3 regions of the Enterococcus bulliens genome follow, and region 3 is predicted to be linked to each of the others. Evidence: predicted binding sites of a transcription regulator. Region 3 holds the regulator's gene; each other region holds the start of a gene.
What was found. The regulator CtsR, encoded in region 3, represses protease genes until heat stress. The targets are predictions, from matches to a motif close to TTGGTCAAAAAAGGTCAAANA.

Region 1 (5,330 bases), on a different contig from region 3:
GTCAATTCGATTTAAAAACTCTGGTTTAAAACTACCTCGAAGAATCGTTAAGACTTGCTCTTTGATTTCTTCTGGAATTTTCCCTTCGCTTGTCACACCTTCAAGTAATAATTGTGAACCAATATTACTTGTCATGATCATGACGGTATTTTTAAAGTCTACTACACGTCCTTTAGAATCCGTCAAACGACCATCATCTAATACTTGTAATAAGATATTGAAGACATCTGGGTGTGCTTTTTCGATTTCATCTAATAACACGATCGTATAGGGATTGCGACGTACCGCTTCGGTCAATTGTCCCCCTTCTTCATATCCGACATAGCCTGGAGGTGCACCTACTAGACGAGAGACCGCATGTTTTTCCATATATTCACTCATGTCGATGCGAACCATATGCTCTTGTGAATCAAAAAGATTTTCAGCTAACGCTTTTGCCAGTTCTGTTTTTCCGACACCAGTTGGCCCTAGGAACAAGAATGAGCCGAGTGGACGATTTGGATCTTGCAAGCCTGCTCGAGACCGTAAGACAGCATCGCTTACTGCATCAACCGCTTCATCTTGTCCAATCACGCGTAAATGCAATGTCTCATTTAATTTCATTAATTTTTCGCGTTCGCCCTCAACTAATTTTGTGACTGGAATTCCAGTCATGCGACCAACAACGGTAGCGATCTCATTGTCCGTTACTGATTCTTGTACCATTCGTGAAATCTCTTGTTGGTTTTTGACTTCTAAATCTTTTAACTCTTGTTCTAACTGTGGAATCGTTCCATGACGCAAAACAGCAGCACGTTCTAAATCATAGTTGTTTTCAGCATCTTCTAATTCATGGCGAGCGCGGTCGATTTCAGCCCGTTTGGTTGAAATGGCATTGACTTCTTCTTTTTCGGTCTCCCACTGCATCTTCATCGTATTGGCTTCTTCACGTAAGTTTGCCAATTCTTCTTGTAATGAATTCAAGCGTTTTTTAGAAGCATCATCTTTTTCTTTCTTTAAAGCTGCTTCTTCGATCTCTAATTGCATCAAACGACGTGTTACTTGATCTAATTCAGTCGGCATCGAATTCATTTCCACTCGAATCGTCGCACAAGCTTCATCGACCAGATCAATGGCTTTATCTGGTAAGAAGCGGTCTGTGATATATCGATCCGATAATGTAGCTGCTGCAACTAAGGCATTATCGTGGATATTCACACCGTGATGAATCTCAAAGCGTTCTTTCAAACCACGCAAAATAGAAATCGTGTCTTCGACAGTTGGTTCTTTTACTAAGACTTTTTGGAAACGACGCTCCAATGCTTTGTCTTTTTCCATATATTGACGGTATTCATCAAGTGTAGTTGCCCCGATCGTATGCAATTCTCCCCGAGCAAGCATCGGTTTTAATAAATTTCCAGCATCCATACTGCCTTCTGTTTTACCGGCGCCTACGATCGTATGGATCTCATCAATAAAGAGGATGATTTGTCCATCTGATTTTTTCACTTCTTGCAATACCGCTTTTAGTCGTTCTTCAAATTCTCCTCTAAATTTTGCTCCAGCAATCAAAGCACCCATATCTAAAGAGAAGATTGTTTTATTTTTTAAGTTTTCAGGTACATCTTTACGAACAATTCGTTGGGCCAAGCCTTCAACAATCGCTGTTTTCCCAACTCCAGGTTCTCCAATCAATACTGGATTATTCTTTGTCTTACGTGACAATATCCGAATCACGTCTCGAATTTCTTCGTCACGTCCGATAATTGGATCCATTTTTCCATTTTTGACTTGTTCGATTAAATCTACACCGTATTTTTCTAATGCTTTATAGGTTTCTTCTTGGTTTTGTGATGTCACTTTTTCTCCACCTCGCATTTGTAAAATTAATTCTTTTAAATTCTTTAAGGTTAATCCTTGTTGTAGTAGATATTTAGTTAGTCCATAATTTTTCATATCCATTAAAGCCAATACGACAACCTCAGTCGCAAGATACTCATCTTCAAATTCACTACGAATTCGGTCAGCTTGTGTAAACAAGTGAAATAAATTTTGACTCATATTTTGACCATACGTCACTTGTGATCCTTCAATTACAGGTAGTTTATCTAACTCACGGTCAATCTCACGTTCAAATAAGTCTACGTCTAAACCGGCATCCTTATATAGATTGCGTGCAAAGTGATTCGGCTGTAAAAAAATCTTCCAAAGATGTGCGATATCGATTTCTTGGTGATGACGGGTTATCGCGATCTGTTGTGCTTCAGCTAAAGCACTTTGTAAAGTCGTTGTCATTTTTTCAATTTCCATCGATGTATTCCTCCCATCGTGTGTCATACATTTTTTCCTTACAAGCTTACTATACCTCGATGGTCAGTAAAGGTCAAATAATTCGTCTGATCTTCTACTTTAAACTTTACCTTTTCTTAAAAAAAAGACCATCGCTTTAACTTACGGATTACTTTCAATTTTAAAAGTCCATTCATCAAAAAACACCTCAGTATCCCTTATTCAGAGTGCTGAGGTGTTTAGCTATACTATACAGTGCTTTGGTTTATTCTTTTTGTCTCATTTCTTTAAACTCTTGTTTTTAAGAAAAAGAGCCAACCATTCATCACCAGAACATATAAGCTGATCATACGGTTTGATCTGATGCCACTAAAACACGCATCCCTTGTTTCACTACTTTAATGGTCACCGGTAGATCATCAGTTGGATCACCATCTGTTCGAGTTCGAACATGGTTTTTTTGCGATGTAATCGTCACCTGATCGGTCGAAAAATAATCGATTTCTTGAATTTCTGCTAATTTACCAGAAATCACTTTAGGTAAAATACGTATCGTTTGCCATAAATTGATTCGTTTTAAAACCGTAATGTGCATCTGGCCGTCATCAGAAGCTGCTGATTCATCAAAATGGACATAGCCACCAGCAGAATTGGTCATGGTGATCGTGACTAACGAAGATTTTCCTGCCCAACGTTTTGTTGGTGTTTCGATGGTTAGTGGATAACGCTTCTTTTTGCGTAATAGTCTGAAAAACCGTTTCATAAATGCAAGCGGACCATACGTCTGTTTTTCTTTTTGACTAACACGAGCTGCTGTATCTGCTAGTAAACCGATCGTAAGTGTAGAGATGATGACCTCTTTGTCATTGATCACACCATAATCGACACCTTTAGGCCTGCCGTGAGCGATAATAGGAAAGACTCCTTGTGGTTTTAGCGGTAGATTTAATGAGCGAGCAAAATTGTTGACCGTCCCACCTGGAATGATCCCGACCGTATACTGTTCCATTTGTGAACGAAACGTATTGACCAAATGATGGAGTGTCCCATCGCCTCCGATAAATACAAGCCGTGTGACATCATGTTTGGTTGCAAATGCACGTAACTCTTCTGGATTCGTGTCCGCGTTAGATACATGAGTCCATACGTTCCACTCAGGTTGTTCTTTTTGTAAATAGTTGGTTAATGATGTAGCAATGTTTTGTCCTTCGTTATTTCCTGAAGAATCGTTATAAATAATTAAGACAGTTTCCATAATAAAGCCTTCCTTTTACGGTTCATTTAGAAAAAAAGAAGAAACCATCTGACTAGTTTCTTCTTTTTCCTTCATTCTACGTTATTTTGCATTATTTTCAACAATTTTGATGATAACATCCGTGGCTTTTTCCATGCTCTCAACAGCAACAAATTCAAACCGTCCATGCATATTTTCACCACCAGCAAAGATATTTGGTGTTGGAATCCCTAAATAAGAAATTTTCGATCCATCAGTTCCCCCGCGTACAGGTTCGATAATGGGTTCAATCCCTAATTCGATCATCGCTTCTTTTGCTAACGTCACAATCGACATGTCTTTTTCGATAATTTCTTTCATATTGTAATATTGATCAAATACATTGACCAGTACACGTTCTTGATCAAAGTGTTGATTTAACTTATCTTTAATGGTCATCATCATCGCTTTACGCTCTTCAAAACGTGTCCGATCATGGTCACGAATGATATAGCTCAAACTTGCTTCTTCAGTCGTACCATCAAAAGCCATTAAATGATAAAATCCTTGTTCACCATCTGTTTTTTCTGGCACTTCATCTTTAGGTAATTCATTATGATAATCGATCCCTAATTGAAGCGCATTGATCATTGTATCTTTTGCAGTTCCAGGATGGACATTTTTACCTAAGATCGTAATGTCCGCTTGAGCGGCATTGAATGTCTCGTATTGCAACTCACCTACTGGTCCACCGTCCATCGTGTAGGCAAAATCGACAGCAAATGCATCTACGTCAAATTTATCTGCTCCAACACCAATTTCTTCGTCTGGACCAAATGCTACTTTTACTTCACCGTGCTCAATTTCTGGATGTGAAAGTAAGTATTCCATCGCAGTCATGATTTCAGCGATGCCTGATTTATCATCTGATCCTAATAAAGTCGAGCCATCTGTCGTAATCAGTGTTTGACCTTTATAGTGTGCTAGATTTGGAAAGTCCTTCACGTTAAGTGTATATTTTCCTTCTGCATCTAACGGAATTGTTGTTTGACCATCATAGTTCTCGACAAACTGCGGATTTACATCGACGGCATTGAAGTCAGCTGTATCCATGTGTGCAATAAAGCCAATCGAACGGACTTCTTTCGTAGTGTTTTTAGGTAACGTCGCCATCACGAATCCATTGCTTTCGTTATAGACGACATCAGACATACCGATCGTTTCTAACTCTTTTTTTAATTCTTTTGCAAACGCAATTTGTGTGGGTGTAGAGGGTGTCGTGTCACTAGTTGCATCTGAACGTGTTTCTGTTTTCACATAACGAATAAATCGTGGAACTAAATTTTCATACATAATACTAAACGCCTACCTTTTAACTGATTTATTTAAAATAAAATGGATTGGTATTCACTGTAGAGGCTACTACATCTACGGCAAAACCGTCTACTTGACTCCACTCTATCATTTTCTGAACAAATGTCAAAATACATCGCTCTTCAATGTGATGTCCTGGGTCAATTGCTGCTAATCCGAGTGCTTGTAAATCATGCGCTGTATGGTAATACAGATCGCCTGTAATATAGACATCTGCTTGTTTTTCTAAAGCATTTGGATACAAACTACCTCCACTACCTCCGCAAATCGCAACAGTACGAATCATTTGATTATTTGCCGGAACAACACGTAAGCCATCTAAATGGAACGCTTGTTTTACCTCTGCTGCAAACGCATCTAATGATTTAGGTGTCGTGAGAGTCCCCACACGGCCAATCCCAAATGTTTGCATTTGCAGGCTTTTTTCACTAGTTGCGAGTACTCCTTGGCGATCACACCATTGTTGAATGACTGC
Region 2 (5,330 bases), on a different contig from region 3:
AATCGATCAGATAGTGTTTGATGTTGTCTAGGGGTAAGTTCGTGATTAAAGATCACAACATCGATTTCTTGTGCATCTACAGCTAAGGCGATCTCAGCAAGTTTGCCTTTCCCTATGATTGTTTGACGATTTACGACAGGTCGTTTTTGTTGCAAAATATCGACTACTTCCCCGTGTGCTGCTTGGACTAATTGGTTCATCTCTGCAAGCGACGAATCAAATGTTCGATAATTTTCTTCTGTTTCGACACCAATGATCAAGACACGTTCTTCTTTCATATCGTTTCCTCCAGCCAATTCTTTAGTTCATCTAACAATTTGTCATACTCTTGTGGATGTGTCACCAAATCAAACCAATGTGCGGACAGCCGGTTACGAAACCACGTCAATTGACGTTTAGCGTATCTTCTAGAAGCCAGTTGGATCGATTCGATCGTTTCAGTTAGACTTTGTTGTCCATCAAAATAAGGTAAAAACTCTTTATAACCGATCCCTTGCCAAGCGTGAGCTTCTCTTTGTACTAGCAAACCACGAGCTTCTTCTTCTAAACCTTGTTTGATCATCCACTCCACTCGTTGATTGATTCGTTCATACAAGACATCCCGCTCAGTTGTCAATCCAATCAAATAATAATCATATAGCGCTTGTGGTTTTTGAGTAGGCGTCAAGATACTTTTGCCAGTTACTAAAAATACCTCTAGTGCGCGCAACACTTTTCGTGTATTGTTCACATGAATCGCATCAGCAGCTAATGGATCACGAGCAGCCAATCGTTGCCAAAGTTCTTCTTTCGAACAAGTACGTTCTAATTGAACCAATTCTTGTTTGATTTGTACTTGTTCAGGTGTGACCTCCCCCTCATTTCCTAGCTTAAAATCGTATAATAGCGCTTGAATATAAAGACCTGTACCCCCAACGACGATTGGGAGTTTACCTTTTTGGGTGATTTCTGTAATTTTTTGCCGTGCGTGTTGTTGAAATTCAGCGACCGAATAACGTTCGCTCCACTCACAAATATCGATCAAATAATGTGGCACTCCATCCATTTCTTCTGGTGTTACTTTAGCTGTCCCAATATCTAATTTACGATATACTTGCATCGAATCGCCACTAATGATTTCACCATTTAACGCTCGTGCTAGTTGAATACTAAGTGCTGTTTTTCCGACTGCTGTCGGGCCAGCGATCACTATAACTTTCTCCACATGCTTCTTCCTTTTCTCGTTTTTAGAAACGAATAAAGCTGATCTGCACATGTACAGATCAGCCTTAAACGAATCGACTATAATGGTTTTGAAAAATACGTATACGGTTGATCCGTCATTTGTTGTACTTGATTTTTTCGTTCGTAGATCATTTCTTTAATCTCATCAGAAAAACTTTCCATCAACATTCGGCCACCTTTAAATGCATATCCACCATATTGAACGGTTTCTTCAGGCGATAATACAACTTTACGCGTTGCAATCTTTTTGAAAAATTCTTCAACAAAATAATTTGGTAAATAAAAACTGTTTTGTGCTGTAAAAGACTGCAAGTAAATATAATCATCAACTGAAATATAGCAATCGTCAAACGCATCAAAACTAAGATATTTATCCATCATTACCATACGTTTTTCTAAAATCTCATTGATTTTTTTATTTAATAAGACTAATGTTTCGATTTCGCGAATTCGATGGTCAAGCTCGCGTTGACGTTTTTCTTTACGCTCATCGTAACGGATTCGTAAATTGAAGGTAAATGTGACGATCCCTGCACCTACGAACACGCCGATAATTCCCATAATAAAAGCTATCATCTACAAATCCTCCTCAACTTCTCTTCTTATTCTAGCATTTTTTTAGGAATTTGACACGAAGTTTACGCAGGTTTTTTTATTTGACCTTTATTGACCTTGTGTGTATACTTACTCTTAGGTTTTCACCCTAATTTGTGTTAAACTAATTTCATTCTATTAAAGGAGGATTTTTCAATGAATTTAATCCCTACAGTTATTGAACAATCATCAAGAGGCGAACGCGCTTATGACATTTACTCACGTCTATTAAAAGACCGAATCATCATGTTAAGTGGACAAGTAACAGATGACTTAGCCAACTCTATTATTTCACAGTTACTATTTTTAGATGCACAAGATTCTGAAAAAGACATCTACTTGTATATCAACTCTCCTGGTGGTAGTGTTACCGCAGGACTTGCGATTTACGATACGATGAACTTTGTAAAAGCAGATGTGCAAACCATTGTAATGGGAATGGCTGCGTCAATGGGTAGTTTCTTATTAACAGCAGGTACAAAAGGCAAACGTTTTGCTTTGCCAAATGCTGAAATTATGATCCACCAACCATTAGGTGGCGCTCAAGGTCAAGCAACTGAGATCGAAATTGCAGCACGCCACATTTTAAAAACACGCGAACGCTTAAACAGCATTTTAGCTGAACGCACAGGCCAACCAATCGAAGTCATTGAAAAAGATACTGACCGCGATAATTTCATGACCGCTACTGAAGCAAAAGAATATGGTCTGATCGATGAAATTTTAGTAAATAAAAAATAAAAAGAGACTGTGACAGCTGCTTGTTTTTGAAAGCGTGATTGCGAACACATCATGTATTCCTTTTTAGGGGGATGACAGATTTCTGTCATCCCCCTCTTTTTTACGTTTGTTTAATATAACGGCCCGATTGAAATTCTTTGGCTAACGTCACATAATGCGCTGTGTTTTCGTGATTTGCCTGAATCTCTTCTTTTGTCAGTGGGCGAATGACTTTTGCTGGACGACCAAATGCGAGTGAATTTTCAGGAATAACGGTCCCTTTTGTCACTAGAGAACCTGCGCCGATCAAGCTATTTTCCCCAATTACAGCACTATCTAAGATGATCGAACTCATCCCAATCAATGCGCCACGTTTGATATGACATCCATGGAGCATGCATTGATGGCTGATTGTGTCCGACATGGATAATCGTTCCATCTTGGATATTCGAACGATCTTTGATCACAATTGGTGCCACGTCACCACGGAGTACGCTGTGAAACCATACGCTACTGTGCTCGCCCAACGTCACATCACCTACGACGAGCGCTCCTTCTGCAATAAAACTCATTTGATTTCCTCGCTTTCTATTCTTCTGCAAATTGACTATTGTAAAGATTGCTATAAAATCCTCCTTTAGCCAACAAGCTTTCATGAGTTCCTTGTTCGACAATGGACCCTTGATCTAATACTAAAATCAAATCAGCTTCTCGAATCGTTGACAAGCGATGGGCAATCACAAAACTCGTTCTCCCTGTCATGATTTTTTCCATCGCACGTTGGATCAGTTGCTCTAAACGCGTATCGACTGAACTCGTCGCTTCGTCTAAAATCAAGATTTTGGGATCTGCTAAAATCGCTCTAGCAATCGTGAGCAATTGTTTTTGGCCTAAAGAAACATTTTCTCCTTCAGCGTTGATGACCATTTCATAGCCATTTGGCATCGTACGAATAAAATGATCGACATTGGCTGCCTTGGCCGCGTCTACAATTTCATAATCGGATGCATCAAGACGGCCAAAACGAATGTTATCTGCAATTGTCCCTTCATACAACCAAGCATCTTGTAAGACCATTCCAAATTGTTGTCTGACAGCTTGCCTTGAAACAGTCTTCGTATCGACACCGTCGATCTTGATTGCACCTGAGTCAACATCATAAAAACGCATCAATAAATTGATCAATGTTGTTTTCCCAGCACCTGTAGGTCCGACGATCGCTACTGTTTGTCCAGCTTTAACCTCTAGATTGAAATGTTTGATCAATGGTTTGTCAGAATGATAGGAAAACGAAACATCTTCAAAGCTAACAGCTCCAGTAATTGTTTGAGGCAACTGATTGTCTTCACCAGCTGTAGATTCTTCTACTTCATCTAAAAAGCCAAATACGCGTTTTGACGCTGCCGAAGCACTTTGTAACAATGCAGACAATTGTGTGATATTTCCTAGAGGCTGACTGACTTGCCAAATATATTGGATAAACGCTTGTAATTGTCCGACAACCAACACGCCAGCGATGACATAATACATTCCCAATACTGCCATTACGACATAAGTCAAATAAGAAGTCAGTTGTACAAAAGGCATCATCAAGCCCGAGATTACGGTTGCTTTAAACCCAAATTGCCGTAATTTTCCATTGACTTCATGGAACTCTGTGACTGTTTCTTGTTCACGTCCATACATTTTTAAGACGCTAAAGCCCGTCATATTTTCTTGGACAAAACCATTCATGGATCCTAGCGCATTTTGCATTCGATTGAAATAGACTTGTGATTTTTTAACAATAAATCGCGAAATAAAATACGAAACCGGAATCATAATCAAACTGACGATTGCCATAAAGACATTGATATAAAACATCAACGCTACTGCAAACACAATACTTAAAATCGCTGAAAATATCCCAATCAACGCTTGTTGCATCGCACCACTTAAAGCATCGACGTCGTTGGTCACACGAGATAAGATATCTCCTTGCTTTTGACTATCAAAATAAGACATAGGTAACCGATTGATTTTTTGTTCGATATCATGACGTAAATCTCGCATCGTCGATTGCACGACATTAGTCATCATCACACCGGCTAATAATTGACAAATCCCATAAGAAAAGCCGACAACTAAAATCCAAAATAAGGTTTGTTTGATATAAGCAAAATCGACAGGATTTCCTTTGGTCAAATCTTGAGCGATTTTCGTAGTAGGCAATCCGATCACGTAAGGTAAAATCCCATTAAACGCTGCACTAGCAAACGTCAACAACAAGACGATAAAAAATCGAATCTTGTAAGGCTTTAAATAAGCTGTAATGCGAAAAAGTGCTGTTAATTGTTTCATTTGCGTAATTCCTCCTCGCTTAATTGTGAGGATGCAATATCGTAATAAACCGAACATGAAGCCAATAATTCTTCATGTGTGCCGATACCTACGACATTTCCTTCATTCAAAACGATGATTTGATCTGCTTGACGAATCGTTCCCACACGTTGGGCTACGATCAAGACCGTCGCATCTGTTGTGACTGGTCGTAACGCTTCACGTAAGGCCGCATCTGTTTTATAATCTAATGCTGAAAAACTATCGTCAAAAATATAGATTTCTGGTTGACGAATAACTGCCCGGGCGATCGCCAAACGTTGTTTTTGTCCGCCAGATAGATTCGAACCACCTTCAGAAATTTTTGTATCGATCCCTTCAGGTAAACGTGAAACAAATTCAGTGGCCTGCGCGATCTCTAACGCACGATAGATTTCTTCGTCAGTAGCATCTGATTTACCGTAACGCAAGTT
Region 3 (5,330 bases):
TAGGTAAATCACAACCAGAATTAAGTGGAATGGGAACTACGATCGTAGCTGTTTGTGTGATTGGCGATCAATTCGCACTCGCACATGTGGGAGACAGTCGAATGTATCTATTGCGCGAACGTGAGCTGATCCAATTGACTGAAGACCATTCTTTAGTTAATGAATTAGTTAAAACTGGAGAAATTACACCAGAGATGGCGATCAATCATCCACGTAAAAATATTTTAACACGTTCGATTGGAATGCCTGGATTAGTCGATGTGGACGTAACAAGTCACTTTTTACGTGCACATGACTATTTACTATTATGTTCTGATGGCTTAACAAATATGTTATCAGATGCTGAAATCAAACAAATTATTGAAGATTATCCAACTATGAAAGAGCGTGTTGAAACTTTAGTTGAAGGCGCGAACTTTCGAGGAGGCCTTGATAATATTACAGCAATTTTGATTCATTATGGAGGTGAAGCACATGTTTGATATTGGCAAAACCTTCGATGATCGCTACCAGATTATTGGCAATATCGGTAGTGGTGGTATGGCAAATGTCTTTTTAGCGAAAGATTTGATTTTGGATCGTGAAGTGGCAGTCAAGGTCTTACGTTTTGACTTTCAAAATGATCAAAATGCCATTCGTCGCTTCCAACGAGAAGCACTAGCAGCTACTGAATTGGTTCATCCAAATATCGTATCGGTCTATGATGTGGGAGAGGAAAATAATCAACAATACCTTGTCATGGAATTTGTAAAAGGGATGGATCTGAAACGTTATATTCAAACCCAATCGCCAATTGCCTATGAAAAAGTTGTCGACATTATGGATCAAATTTTATCTGCGGTCACTTTAGCGCATGAACATCGTATTATTCATCGTGACTTAAAGCCGCAAAATATTTTGATCAATGAAGAAGGCGTTGTGAAGATCACAGATTTTGGGATCGCGATTGCCTTATCCGAAACGTCAATTACCCAAACCAACTCGATGTTAGGATCGGTGCATTATTTATCACCTGAACAAGCACGAGGTTCGATGGCCACTAGTCAATCAGATATCTATGCGATGGGAATCATTTTATTTGAGATGTTGACTGGAAGTGTTCCATTTGACGGCGAGTCAGCAGTCACGATTGCTTTAAAACATTTTCAAGATGAAATACCCTCTGTTCACCAATTTGATGGTGCGATCCCGCAAGCTTTGGAAAATGTCGTGTTAAAAGCAACTGCTAAAAATCCAGAAGATCGTTATAAAACAACACAAGAGATGCAAAATGATTTAAATACCGCATTATCTCCTGCACGAGCAAACGAAGCCAAATGGACACCGCTTCCTGAAGGACCACTAGTAGAAACTAAAGAGTTAGAACCTGTAGCGCCTATTCGTCCTGAAGTGGAGCAAGTTGCGGTCCAATCAGAACCAGAACACAAAGTAGAAGAACAACCCAACAAACCTACGAAGAAAAAACGTTGGTGGTTAAGTATTCCAATTATTGTATTGATCTTATGTTTGATCGGTGGGGTCTATTGGGTCGTAGCGAGAACCAATCAATCGATCGCAATTCCTGATGTAGCAAAACTAGACGAGACAGCAGCCATCAATAAATTGACACAAGCCGGTCTGACTGTTTCAAATTCTAGTAAAGAAATCGCTAGTGAAACGATCGAAGCTGGACAAGTCGTTAAAACGGACCCAGAAATTGGTGTTGAAGTGAAAAAAACAACGCCGATTACACTATATATCTCAACAGGAAAAGCCACTGTGAAGATGTTAGATTATGAAAATAAAACATTAGATGATGCCAAACAAACGCTACTTAATGCTGGATTTAAAAAGAAACATATTACGACTACTGAAGAATATAGTTCCGAGGTAGAAAAAGGTAAGATCATTTCGCAAACACCAGATGCAGATGAAGAAGTGGTAGCGGATGAAACGCAAGTGGAATTTGTGATCAGTAAGGGGCCTGAACCAGTGATGATGCCGGATTTAACTGGTCTGACTGAAACGCAAGCCTACCAAAGAATGGCAGCAAATGGTTTATCTGCAAATGGCTTGACGATGTCTGATGAAGTCTTTAGCGATCAACCAAAAGGTACGATCATCTCACAAACACCAGCTTATGGTGAAGATGTTTTACCAGGCGATACTAGTGTCACGTATGTCTTAAGTAAAGGTGTCGAAACAATCACGGTACCTGACGTGACGGGCAAAACCAAGTCAGATGCGGAAAAAGCATTAAAAGATGCTGGATTAACAAGTACTTCGACTGAGGAATACGATGATACTGTAGCTGAAGGAAAAGTAATTAGTATGACGCCAACTGGCGAAGTCGCAAAAGGCAGCCAAGTTGCTTTAGTGATTTCAAAAGGAAAAGAACCAGCTGACAAAACCTTTACAATCGACGTCAAAGGACAATTCGATACTAAAGGCGAAGCAAGTCAAACAATCACGGTATCAGTATCAGATGCGAATGCAACAAGTGGCCGACAAATCGATCAATACGTTCTTACCAAAGAGAATCCAACGTATAATCGTTCATTAACGATCACTGTTAAAGAAGGTCAAAAAGCTAAAATCACGATTACTCGTGATGGGAAAGAAGTAGTATCAAAAGAAGTTTCTCAAGCTTCAGATGGTCCGATTACGATTCCAAATTAAAGAAAATAGGTGTAGCTATAAGCAATAAGTTACTTCTAAAATAGTGTTTATTTGGTTTTTAGGGAGTGTGACAGAAATCTGTCGCACTCTCTTTTTGTAATTATTTGTCTAATCAAACACTTTGAAGTATAGTAAGAGAAACCTAAAGAACTTTTAAGGGAAAGTTTCATAAAAGGCCTTCTCCTTTTCTTTGTAAAAAAAATTCGTTATAATTAAGGTCAGTATTAGTCAAGGGAGGAACGGAGGATGGCTCAAAAAAACACATCTGATTTGATTGAAGCATATATTAAACAGATTTTAGAGACTAGTGAAATGATTGAAATCAAACGTGCCGAAATGGCAACATTATTCAATTGTGTTCCTTCTCAAATCAACTATGTCATCAACACTCGCTTTACCGTCCATCGAGGCTATATCGTTGAAAGTAAGCGTGGCGGGGGTGGATATATTCGTATTGAGAAAGTGCAACTGGCCACTTATCATCAGTTTCTAGAACATGTTGCTAAATTAATCGGAGATGAAGTTTCTGAAAAAGATGCACAAGCAATTTTACAAAAATTATATGAAGAAAAGATCTTAACCAAACGCGAAGGTAATTTGTTATTATCCACATTGTCTAAGCAAGCATTAGGGTCACTCGAAACAGAAAATCAACTACGCGCCTCCATGCTGATGGCAGTATTGGAGCGTCTAAGTTATGAAGATAGGAAGTGAATGTGATGGATGAATTATTCACACCAAAAGCACGTATCGTGCTAGAAATCGCACAAGAAGAAGCAAAATATTTTAAACATCAATCCGTTGGTTCAGAGCATTTACTTTTAGCACTGATTATTGAACAAGATGGTATTGCAGGAAAAGTTTTACGCGAAATGAATGTGACCGAACAAGATATTCGCGAAGAAATCGAGCATTTGACGGGTTATGGCTTGATGAAAATGTATCCTGAGAATGGATTTTTACCCTATTCTCCACGTGCCAGACAAATTTTTGCCTATGCTGGAGATGAATCAAAACGCTTAGGTTCTACCCAAATCGGTACCGAACATTTATTATTAGGATTACTGCGTGACGAAGAGATTTTAGCTTCTCGTATTGTCTTAAATTTAGGATTCAGTTTGGCAAAAATGCGCCAATTATTGAAGAAAAAAATGGGTATTTCTGAAAGTAGCAAAACGAGCAATAATCGTCGTCGCCAACGCAATACACAAGCCACTGAAGGGACACCTACGTTAGATACTTTGGCACGTGACTTAACAAAATTAGCACGTGAGCAAAAATTAGATCCAGTCGTAGGACGTCAAACTGAAGTCAAACGTTTGATCCAGATACTAAGTCGTCGTACGAAAAATAATCCGGTGTTAGTCGGTGAACCTGGTGTAGGGAAAACGGCGATCGCTGAAGGGTTAGCTCAAAAAATTATCAACGGAGAAGTGCCGCAAGATATGCAGCATAAACGTTTGATGATGTTAGATATGGGTGCATTGGTCGCTGGTACGAAATATCGTGGTGAATTTGAAGATCGTATGAAAAAAATTATTGATGAGATCTATCAAGATGGTCAAGTAATTTTATTTATCGATGAATTGCACACTTTGATTGGTGCTGGCGGAGCGGAAGGTGCAATCGATGCCTCAAATATTTTAAAACCTGCACTGGCCCGTGGGGAACTACAAACTATCGGCGCCACAACGCTTGATGAATACCAAAAATATATCGAAAAAGATGCTGCCTTAGAACGACGCTTTGCTCGGGTACAAGTTGACGAGCCTAGTGCTAAAGAAGCTGTGGAGATTTTAAAAGGATTGCGTCCACGCTATGAAGATCACCATGGTGTAGCAATCACTGATGAGGCGTTACAAGCAGCAGTTGATTTATCTGTTCGCTATTTGAATTCACGTCAATTACCCGATAAAGCAATCGATTTGATGGATGAAAGTGCCGCAAAAGTTCGACTAGATGAAGCTAAAGAGGCTTCTAAAACTGCTGTTTTGCAAGCCAAATTGGTAGAACTGATGGAGCAAAAAGAACAAGCTGTTCGTGATCAAGACTTTGATTTTGCAGCCTCTATTCGTAAAGAAGAAAAACGATTGAGTCAAGAACTAGCAGAATGGACATTGAAAGAAGCACAAGAAGCGACTCAAAAAGCTGAAAAAGTGACAGAAGAAGATGTTGCCGATGTGGTTTCACAATGGACAGGTATTCCGCTAAAACAATTGGAGAAAAAAGAAAGCGAACGCTTGTTGGAATTAGAAAAAGTCTTGCATCAACGAGTAATTGGTCAAGATGAAGCAGTGACAGCTGTTTCACGCTCTATCCGTCGTGCTCGTAGCGGACTGAAAGATCCAAATCGTCCAATCGGTTCGTTCATGTTCTTAGGACCTACTGGTGTTGGGAAGACTGAGTTAGCTAAAGCATTAGCAGCTGCTGTTTTTGGTAGCGAAGAAGCCATGATTCGTGTCGATATGTCAGAATACATGGAAAAATACAGTACCTCTCGTTTGATTGGTTCGCCTCCAGGATACGTAGGATATGATGAAGGTGGACAATTGACGGAAAAAGTACGAACAAAACCGTACTCAGTGATTTTATTAGATGAAATCGAAAAAGCCCATCCAGATGTATTCAATATTTTATTGCAAGTGTTGGATGATGGTCATTTAACAGACTCT

Region 1: the regulator CtsR is predicted to act here: its motif matches at 2,349-2,369, upstream of clpB (ATP-dependent chaperone ClpB).
Region 2: the regulator CtsR is predicted to act here: its motif matches at 1,878-1,898, upstream of clpP (ATP-dependent Clp endopeptidase proteolytic subunit ClpP).

What each region holds. Positions count from the first base shown of each region.
Region 1 is NZ_JBSMXK010000006.1:71,152-76,481, forward strand. Features, by position in the region: gene clpB (ATP-dependent chaperone ClpB) at 1-2,289, opposite strand, end outside; gene ACWOEC_RS04765 (diacylglycerol/lipid kinase family protein) at 2,615-3,523, opposite strand; gene pepT (peptidase T) at 3,605-4,834, opposite strand; gene ACWOEC_RS04775 (Nif3-like dinuclear metal center hexameric protein) at 4,863-5,330, opposite strand, start outside.
Region 2 is NZ_JBSMXK010000002.1:24,007-29,336, reverse strand. Features, by position in the region: gene hflX (GTPase HflX) at 1-278, opposite strand, end outside; gene miaA (tRNA (adenosine(37)-N6)-dimethylallyltransferase MiaA) at 275-1,204, opposite strand; gene ACWOEC_RS01465 (hypothetical protein) at 1,282-1,800, opposite strand; gene clpP (ATP-dependent Clp endopeptidase proteolytic subunit ClpP) at 1,975-2,559, shown strand; partial or broken gene ACWOEC_RS01455 (gamma carbonic anhydrase family protein) at 2,660-3,110, opposite strand; gene ACWOEC_RS01450 (ABC transporter ATP-binding protein) at 3,127-4,878, opposite strand; gene ACWOEC_RS01445 (ABC transporter ATP-binding protein) at 4,875-5,330, opposite strand, start outside.
Region 3 is NZ_JBSMXK010000001.1:125,524-130,853, reverse strand. Features, by position in the region: gene ACWOEC_RS00670 (Stp1/IreP family PP2C-type Ser/Thr phosphatase) at 1-482, shown strand, start outside; gene pknB (Stk1 family PASTA domain-containing Ser/Thr kinase) at 475-2,658, shown strand; gene ACWOEC_RS00660 (CtsR family transcriptional regulator) at 2,905-3,372, shown strand; gene ACWOEC_RS00655 (ATP-dependent Clp protease ATP-binding subunit) at 3,378-5,330, shown strand, end outside.